DNA from 2 places in the Vibrio sp. DNB22_10_4 genome. Region 1 is predicted to be linked to the other one. Evidence: predicted binding sites of a transcription regulator. Region 1 holds the regulator's gene; the other holds the start of a gene.
What was found. The regulator CRP, encoded in region 1, controls carbon source genes, mostly activating them, when cyclic AMP is high. The targets are predictions, from matches to a motif close to TGTGANNNNNNTCACA.
Positions count from the first base shown of each region.

Region 2: the regulator CRP is predicted to act here: its motif matches at 2,423-2,438, upstream of cdd (cytidine deaminase).

Region 1 covers NZ_JBNNXW010000020.1:9,366-13,956, forward strand. The annotation lists gene ACVA6Q_RS22965 (aminotransferase-like domain-containing protein) at 1-66, shown strand, start outside; gene ACVA6Q_RS22970 (hydrolase) at 63-1,040, shown strand; gene ACVA6Q_RS22975 (YheU family protein) at 1,114-1,326, shown strand; gene ACVA6Q_RS22980 (phosphoribulokinase) at 1,454-2,323, shown strand; gene crp (cAMP-activated global transcriptional regulator CRP) at 2,567-3,199, shown strand; gene ACVA6Q_RS22990 (2-oxoadipate dioxygenase/decarboxylase family protein) at 3,411-4,202, opposite strand; gene astD (succinylglutamate-semialdehyde dehydrogenase) at 4,213-4,591, opposite strand, start outside.
Region 2 covers NZ_JBNNXW010000009.1:68,937-73,527, forward strand. The annotation lists gene ACVA6Q_RS18250 (VOC family protein) at 1-6, shown strand, start outside; gene purT (formate-dependent phosphoribosylglycinamide formyltransferase) at 90-1,265, opposite strand; gene cdd (cytidine deaminase) at 1,427-2,314, opposite strand; gene ACVA6Q_RS18265 (LrgB family protein) at 2,480-3,166, opposite strand; gene ACVA6Q_RS18270 (CidA/LrgA family protein) at 3,168-3,533, opposite strand; gene sbcB (exodeoxyribonuclease I) at 3,625-4,591, opposite strand, start outside.

The sequences.
Region 1 (4,591 bases):
CAATTAGGCGTAGATATTCTAAAAGCACTATTGCAATCCAATCCCGTAAGTGAATTTACGTTATGAGCAGCAAATACTTTATCGCCGCCAAAGGGCTAGCCAATCCACACATCCAGACGCTGATCCCACGCTTTGTACGACGCAAAGCGTTATTTGAGCCAATATGGGAAACCCTGGATACCCCAGATGGCGACTTTGTCGAGCTCGCGTGGAGTGAAGATCCCCATAGACAAAGTGCCCAAAACAAACCTGTGTTTATTCTATTTCATGGCTTAGAAGGCTGCTTTCACAGTCCTTATGCCAACGGACTAATGCACGCATTTGCTAAGCAGGGCTGGCTGTCGGTCATGATGCACTTTCGCGGCTGTGGGCCAAACCCGAACCGACTTGCCAGAGCTTATCATTCCGGTGAGATTGGTGATGCGAGACAGTTCATTGAGCTTTTGGATCATCGTTACCCAAATAGTAGAAAGGTTGCCGTAGGCATTTCCCTTGGCGGCAATATGCTCACCAACTATCTCGCTCACTACGGCGATGATACTAAGCTCGATGGCGCAACCGTCATCTCTGCTCCACTCGACTTGGCAGCGTGTGCTAGACGTATTGAACAAGGCTTCTCTAAGGTCTATCGCTCTTACCTGCTCAGTTCGATGAAAAAGAATGCGCTCAACAAACTTCATCTGTTAAGCGAAGTCCTCGGACTGACCGAAGAGCGCATTAAGAACATGAAAAAGCTTTACGAGTTCGATGATTTGATCACTGCTCCGCTGCATGGATTTAAAAATGCCGACGACTACTATCAGCGCTGCTCTGGGCTACCTCGCCTAAGAGAAATCACCGTACCGACTCGGTTTATTCATGCCAAGGATGACCCCTTTATGACACACGAGGTCATTCCAACTTTTAGTCTTCCAAGCCATATCAATTACCAACTGCTTGACCGAGGTGGTCATGTCGGCTTTATGACGGGCAGTTTGCGACGCCCGCGCTTTTGGTTAGAAGAGAGCTTACCAAGCTACTACCGACACTTTATTGACTAGCCAAAAACAGCGATAGATCCCTTTGTGAATCAGCAGTGCTATAATCCTGCAGTCATAGAATTGAGAGGTATTTATGATCATCCCATGGCAACAGATTGACGCAGACACGCTAGATAACCTTATTAAAGAGTTCGTGCTGCGCGAAGGCACCGACTATGGTGAGTCGGAAATATCGCTAGATGATAAAGTTCGCCATGTTCGTAGCCAGCTCGAAAGCGGTGAGGCCGTCATCGTTTTCTCTGAACTGCACGAAACCGTCGACATTAAATCGCGTCGCTCGCTGTAATTTTTCGGTAGCTGCGCAAGTAGCTGCTATATTGAAAGGCTATTGAACTGAAATTGGCCTACAAGGTCTAACTCCTTATGTGAGTTAGCAAATTTATAACGACAATTACAAATACACAGGAAGTGTCATGTCAGCAAAACACCCGATCATTGCTGTAACGGGCTCCTCTGGAGCTGGAACCACCACAACGTCAGAAGCATTTCGCAAGATGTTCAACATGATGAGCGTCAAGCCTGCATTTATTGAAGGTGATAGCTTTCACCGTTTTACTCGTCCAGAGATGGACATCGAGATCCGCAAAGCCAAAGATCAAGGTAAACACATCAGCTACTTTGGCCCCCAAGCGAACGACTTCCCTGCGCTTGAAGAGTTTTTTCGCAACTATGGGCAAAATGGTACTGGCCAGTTCCGCCGCTACCTACACACCTTCGATGAGGCCGTGCCTTATAATCAAATGCCAGGCACCTTCACTCCATGGCAAGACCTACCTGAGAATAGCGATGTGCTGTTTTATGAAGGCCTACACGGCGGCGTTGTAGATGGCGATGTCAATGCTGCGCAGCACGTTGACCTGCTTATCGGCATGGTGCCTATCGTTAACCTCGAGTGGATCCAAAAATTCGTACGAGACACCCGCGATCGTGGTCACTCTCGAGAAGCGGTCACTGACTCAATTGTTCGCTCGATGGACGACTACTTAAGCTACATTACACCGCAATTTTCACGCACACACATTAACTTCCAGCGCGTCCCAACCGTGGACACTTCAAACCCGCTCAATGCGAAAGGCATTCCGAGTTTGGATGAGAGTTTTGTGGTGATTCGCTTGCGTGGTATCAAGAATGTCGACTTCCCGTACTTACTAGCGATGATTGATGGTTCGTTCATGTCACGTCACAACACCATCGTAGTGCCGGGCGGTAAGATGAGTTTTGCGATGGAGCTAATCGTCAGACCAATACTTCAGCAACTTATAGAAACGGGAAAAATAGGTTAGGAAATGTGAGCCAAATCAGCCTGTTTTTTTGTATCGTGATCATGTGCACAGTTTTGTATAGATAAATACGCTTTTGACACGATTAAAATCAAGAAAAGCGGCGCAAAAAAGGATACTATTTCTAGGAAATAGAAGATCGCTTGCGCCATCTTCAAAGTGCTTTTATGCTAGTAGGTCTTAACCAACGGGCTTGCTAACAAATATGGAAAGCAGCAAGCATACCCTGCAGAGGAAGTAAGATATATGGTTCTAGGTAAACCTCAAACCGACCCAACGTTAGAGTGGTTCCTTTCACACTGCCACATTCACAAGTACCCATCAAAGAGCACGCTTATTCATGCGGGCGAGAAAGCAGAAACGCTTTACTACATCGTCAAAGGCTCTGTAGCGGTACTGATTAAAGATGAAGAAGGCAAAGAGATGATCTTGTCTTACCTAAACCAAGGTGACTTCATCGGTGAACTTGGCTTGTTCGAAGAGGACCAAGAACGTACGGCATGGGTACGAGCAAAATCACCTTGTGAAGTTGCGGAAATCTCATTCAAGAAGTTCCGTCAGCTTATCCAAGTTAACCCAGACATTCTAATGCGCTTATCTGCTCAGATGGCAAGTCGTCTACAAGTGACTAGCCAAAAAGTAGGTGACCTAGCATTCCTAGACGTAACGGGTCGTATTGCACAGACGCTACTTAACCTAGCGAAACAACCTGATGCAATGACTCACCCAGACGGCATGCAAATCAAGATCACTCGTCAAGAGATTGGCCAAATCGTTGGTTGTTCTCGCGAGACAGTAGGTCGTATTCTTAAGATGCTAGAAGAGCAGAACCTAATTTCTGCCCACGGTAAGACAATCGTGGTTTACGGTACTCGCTAAGAGCACGTAACAAGATTTAAAAAGCCACCCTCGGGTGGCTTTTTTGTTTCAAATTTATCGTCACCCCTGCGCAGGAATGACGGGCCTTGAGATATCACCCTAACCCCGAATAGTCGTCACCCCTGCGCAGGCAGGGGTCTTCTTTAAGCGCGCACCAAGCCTCTAGTAGATTCCTGCCTGCGCAGGAATGACGGCGCTGTAGGGTTTATCGTTACTGATGCGTACTTTCAAAGATTTTATCTGCCGATGCAGCAACAAAACCTTGGTAAAAACTGCCATCGGCTAGCTGGTAACGTTTAGCAAACTCATAGAAGCCACCTGGAATCAACTGATCACCATCAGTAAATGCCACGGACACTTTGTCTGCCATGGTCGAGGATTGCTCTAGCAGCACCTCTGGTGAGCCTTTCACTTCCCCGCCCGATTCATTAATCGCAAACCCAGCATCACGAAGGTGCTGATTGACCTCAACTACTTCGGCAAAGCAGTCAAGCTGATTCACGCTCACCGTGAAGTGATTGGCGCCATAACCGTGAGCAGCAAGCCATGAGGCATACTCACTTTCTTGTGCCAACATTTGGAAGTCTTGATAGCTTAAGTCCCACAAACGGCCACCATATAAGAACTCAGCAGAGGAAAGCTTAGGGCTGTCCACCTGTGCCACTAACTTAGCCACGATATCTTGAAGCGATTGAGAGCACTCTTCTACTCGCAACTCGCTGATAAACACCTTAGGAAGCAAAGCATCGCTATGTTCTAGGTGTATCGCAGTCAGCTTTTTGGCTTCAAAGTCGTAATGGCCACTGACCTCGTAACCAAGATCTAGAAACGGCTTAGCTAGTGTGTCGATACCCAGTGGCGCGACATTAAAGGTTCGCAGCGCAATATGGTCATTGATAAGCGACTCATCTTCTCTAAGCAAGTCGTGCACCTTATGTGCCGATGGGCACAAGCGAGTGATATAGTCTTGCCACAAGTGGCCAAATAACGCGTCAACAGTCATAGCACGCTCCTTATAGTTCGATGCCAGGGCTTAAAGTCGCAGGAAGAACGGTGTTATCGCCCTCCATTGATGCCATAGGGTAAGCGCAGTAATCTGCTGCATAAAACGCACTTGGACGAAGGTTGCCAGACGCGCCCGGACCGCCAAACGGCGCATCACCACTGGCTCCTGTAAGCTGACGGTTGCGGTTTACAATGCCTGCTCGGATGTGGTCTGTGAAATATTGCCACTCCTCATCACGCTCTGAGATAAGCCCTGCCGACAAACCAAATCGGGTATCGTTGGCCAGCTCTACCGCTTGTTCAAGAGTTTCGTAGCGCACCAGTTGTAGCAGCGGCCCAAAGTACTCTTCATCAGGAAGCTCATCGATATCAGTGGCATCTAACAGT
Region 2 (4,591 bases), on a different contig from region 1:
CGTTAAACGCGGAGTAAAGGAAAGAGAATAAAAAGCAGGCACTGAATCATTCCAGAGCCTGCTTTCTGGCATTGATAGAACGTGTGTGTTTAGTAAATGACTTTCACTTTCTTCGCGCAGCTTACTGCCTCATCTACCGCTGTTTCAAGCGATTTGCGTTTAGTCAAAATCACACCTAAACGGCGACGACCATCGATATCTGGCTTACCGAATAGGCGCACCTGAGTCTGTGGCAGTGCCAATGCTTCATCTAGACCCTCAAAACGAATGTTATTAGAGGTGCCTTGACCAAGAATCACCGCTGAAGCCGCAGGGCCATATTGAGCAATGCTATTGACTGGCATACCGGTGAATGCACGTACGTGAAGTGCAAACTCAGACATTTCTTGAGAAATCAGTGTGACTAGGCCCGTATCGTGGGGACGTGGTGATACTTCATTGAAAATCACTTTATCACCTTTTACGAACAGTTCTACGCCAAAAATACCGTAGCCGCCAAGTGCGTTAACCACTTGCTCTGCTGTGTACTCCGCTGCTTTGCGTGCATTTTCAGTCATTACTTGTGGCTGCCAAGATTCGCGGTAGTCGCCATCTTCCTGGCGGTGGCCAATAGGTGCGCAGAAGTGAACGCCGTCAACCGCACGTACTGTCAGCAATGTAATCTCGTAATCAAAGTCGATGAAACCTTCTACAATTACGCGACCAGCACCAGTGCGGCCGCCTTCCTGAGCATATGTCCACGCTTTTTCGATGTCCGCTTCGGTTTTGATAACGCTCTGACCTTTGCCTGACGAACTCATTACTGGTTTAACGACGCAAGGAACACCAACGTGTTCAACGGCTGCTTTAAAATCGTCATAGTTGTCTGCAAACTGGTAAGGGGAGGTGTTCAACCCGAGTTCTTCTGCTGCTAAGCGTCGAATCCCTTCACGGTTCATAGTGAGCTTGGTCGCATTCGCAGTAGGGACGACATTGAGTCCTTTGTTTTCAAGCTCGACTAACTTGTCCGTTGCGATGGCTTCAATTTCCGGAACCACATAGCTTGGTTTCTCTTTCTCGATGATGGCTTCTAGTGCTTCCCCATCCAACATATCAAGTACATAGCTACGGTGAGCGACTTGCATTGCTGGTGCGTCTTCGTAGCGATCGCAGGCGATGACTTCTAAACCAAGTCGCTGACATTCGATGGCGACTTCTTTACCTAGTTCACCAGAGCCCAACAGTAATACACGTGTAGCGTTTTCACGAGTTGCTGTACCAAACATATAAAATCCTTGACGTTCATGAGGAAGAATTGCCGAGGATCATACTGGATTATCCTCAAAAAGCAAACGTTTGCGTCGAAAATTAATTGAGTTAGTAGAATCGCTAAAAAAATAGCCTCGCAATAGGGCGAGGCTATGATTTTGTTCAATAAAACCGATGACTATAAAGCGATATATTCCAACGGAATATCTGGGTCGATCGCTTCAAGCGTCGCTTGTGTATCAGCAAGGTGGCTGATTTTGCCAGAGGCCATTTCTGCAAGAGCCACGAGTTTAATATCTTCGAACGATTGCCCTGCGAGTAACAGCTGCATGAAAGCAACTTGAAGCGGTGGCAGACTAGGGTTGAATGCGGCGTTTTCCGCATAAGCACCGTTGTAGGTATTGCCGTCTTTAGTGTTAATAGCAACGCCGCTAAGGTTCTTAGTATATGGCGAGTGGCTTTGATTAAGCGCGTCGACAGCAGCTAGAACCAATGTGTCTGTCTCATCGGTTGTTAGCCCGTGTTGTTTAGGACTCATTAGCGCGTCAGAAATACCCAAATCTTTAGGGCCAAAGGATTCTGGTAGGTACTCTTGTAACGTCATTTCATCACGTTGTGGTAATTGCACAACCAAAGAATCTGCGGTAGTGAGTTCGTTCATGAACTGACGACAGTGACCGCAAGGACTGTAGTTGATAGTGATGTCTTTCAGACCAGTTTCACCTTTCATCCAAGCGTGGCTGATAGCGGACTGCTCGGCATGGACGGTTTGACCAAGCTGAGCGCCGATGATTTCCATGTTGGCACCAAAATAAAGGCGTCCGGATAACCCACGAACGATTGCGCCGACAAAAAACTCTGAAATGGGCGCATAGGAATACGCTGCTGCAAAAGGTAAAAGGGCGACACGCAACTCGCTATCGTCAAGACCAGACAATGCCTGGAGCTTTTCAAACTGCTCTTTAGATAAAGTCGCATCGAAATCTGGAGCCGTTAAAATAGGCTTTAAAAAGGTGGCAATATGCTCTGGAGTGTCGGCCAACGCAGAATCAAAACGATCAGTCATGCGGTTTCCTATGTGATTAAGTGTTTTTTTACATTCTAAGCAAGTTTCAAGGAACTAAAGGTGATGCCGATCACATGTATGAGTGCAACGATTGTAAATGTTGCAATATAAGAGTGAGGTCACACAAAATTGCGGATTGTTAGAATCGACAACCCGCAATAGGTATTAGCCAAGCCAATGGCTTAACCAAATTGAAAAGGCGAACATAGAGGGGGCTAGTACGGAGGTAATAACACCGCATATTACCAGTGCTAGAGAGCTAAACGCGGCATCGCGAGGATCTTTTTCAGCGCTCGTAGCTGTGCCTAGAGCGTGAGATACCGTTCCCATCGTGAGGCCTTTCGCAATCGGATGGGTGACGCCTAATAGTTGGTAAATTGGATAGGCCATTATGGCACCGAATAGACCAACAAGTAACACAAGGATGGCTGCGATCGCAGGCTCGCCACCGAGATGACTAGAAACCTCCATCGCTATAGGAGTAGTAACGGACTTACCGAGTAAGCTAGCAATAAGCTCCATGTCTGCACCTAGCGATACGGCGATTATCGATGCTGTAAACATTGACGCGATGCTTCCCACACCGCAGGCGAGGGCAATGATGCGCCAGTTTTGGCGTATCTGAGGAAGTTGCTCATACAGAGGGTATGCTAGGGCAACAACTGCAGGTTGAAGCAAATAGCTGATCCACTCGTTGTCTGCGTAATAGGTATCAAATGGTACATTTAGTACCAATAGCAGAGGGATCAGCATTGCGATGCTGAGCAAAAGCGGATTGAAAATAGGATTCTTCGCTTTTATGGCGATAAAGCGCGCAATAAAAAACACGATAACGGTGACAGGAAGCCACATATTATTTGTCTCCCTTCTTTAAAAAGCGATCAAGGAAGACCGAAAGCGCAATCATCACGATTAACGAGCCGCCCACTGCGCTAGCGAGAATAGGGAGCGCGTTGCTTACTAGCATATCGAAGTGATTCATCAGGCCGACACTTATCGGCACAAATAGTAAAATCATATAGCGAATAAACACATGAGCTCCGGGTTGCACTAAGCGAACCGGAATCACGCCGCTGGCTAGGCCTGCAAATAGAAGCAACATTCCAAACACACTTCCGGGAATGGAAACGTCGAGTAAGCTTTGAAGGGCGTTACCTAACCAAAGTGAAACAAAAATAATGGCAAAAGAGGCTATATAGCGAAGCACGGTTTTTAGCATGGCTTCCTCTTAGTAAAAAATAGTGTGTACATACAGTGGGCAGCCTAAACATAGATTCATTAGGCTACCTTCGACTACGAGGATGAAGGTGTTAAGAAACGAGACGTTCCACGTAGCGGTAGACGGATTTTAGTATGGCGAGCTTTTTCTCGTCAGACTCATGTTCGTGAACTAAGTTTTCCATATTTAGCATGTAGTCTTCAATACGACTTTCGAAAAATTCACGACAATGATTTGCCCATCTTGCTTGCTCCGACTCATCAAGCGTCCAAGCGAAATGTCGCGCACGATAACGGAATAGCAGAGGCTCAATTCTAGAGTCACTAAAACTAATGTCTAATGCAGACAGGTTGTTAGGATCCGTTTCGCGAATAATATCCATCGCGCTTTTATCCGCTGGAGTGAAAAATCCATTGTAGAGTTGAGTATCAACATCATTGTCTTCGGCGTATTCACGTTCAATGCTGTAAAGGCCAATCAACTTTTCACGAACTTCTGGGTGCTGCTTAATAAGCGCAAGGTTTTTTAAACATTGTTCGCGGTCAATACCAATGTTCGCTGCATTTTCGGCGGTTAGTGTTTTGGCCGGTGCAAGAATTGGACACTTGTTTAAGTGAATAAGCTTGAGTGGCACCGGAAGTTCATCTTGGCCGAGTTCATCTCGCTTGGTGTAGAGTCTTTGGTGCAGAGCTTCAACATCAAGGTCAAGCAAAGGCTGAGGATCTTTCGCTAAATCCGCCACAATAACTGCGTTTTGATTGGTAGGATGCCAAGCAATAGGGACTACCCAGCTGGTATACTGGCACTCCTTCCCAAGCATTCCTGATACGTGCATCAGTGGCGTCATATTGACGATATCAACCAACTCGTTCAGCTTACGCTTTTGCCGCATTGAATAGAAATAATCAAACAGCTTCGGTTGAGCTGCTTTGACTTTTTTTGCTAGCTCAATAGTAGCGATTACATCGGCCATCGCATCGTGAGCATTTTCATGCTCAATACCGTTGGCAACGGAAAGGTGCTCCAATTTGAAACTGGTAAATCCTTCTTCATTTTCT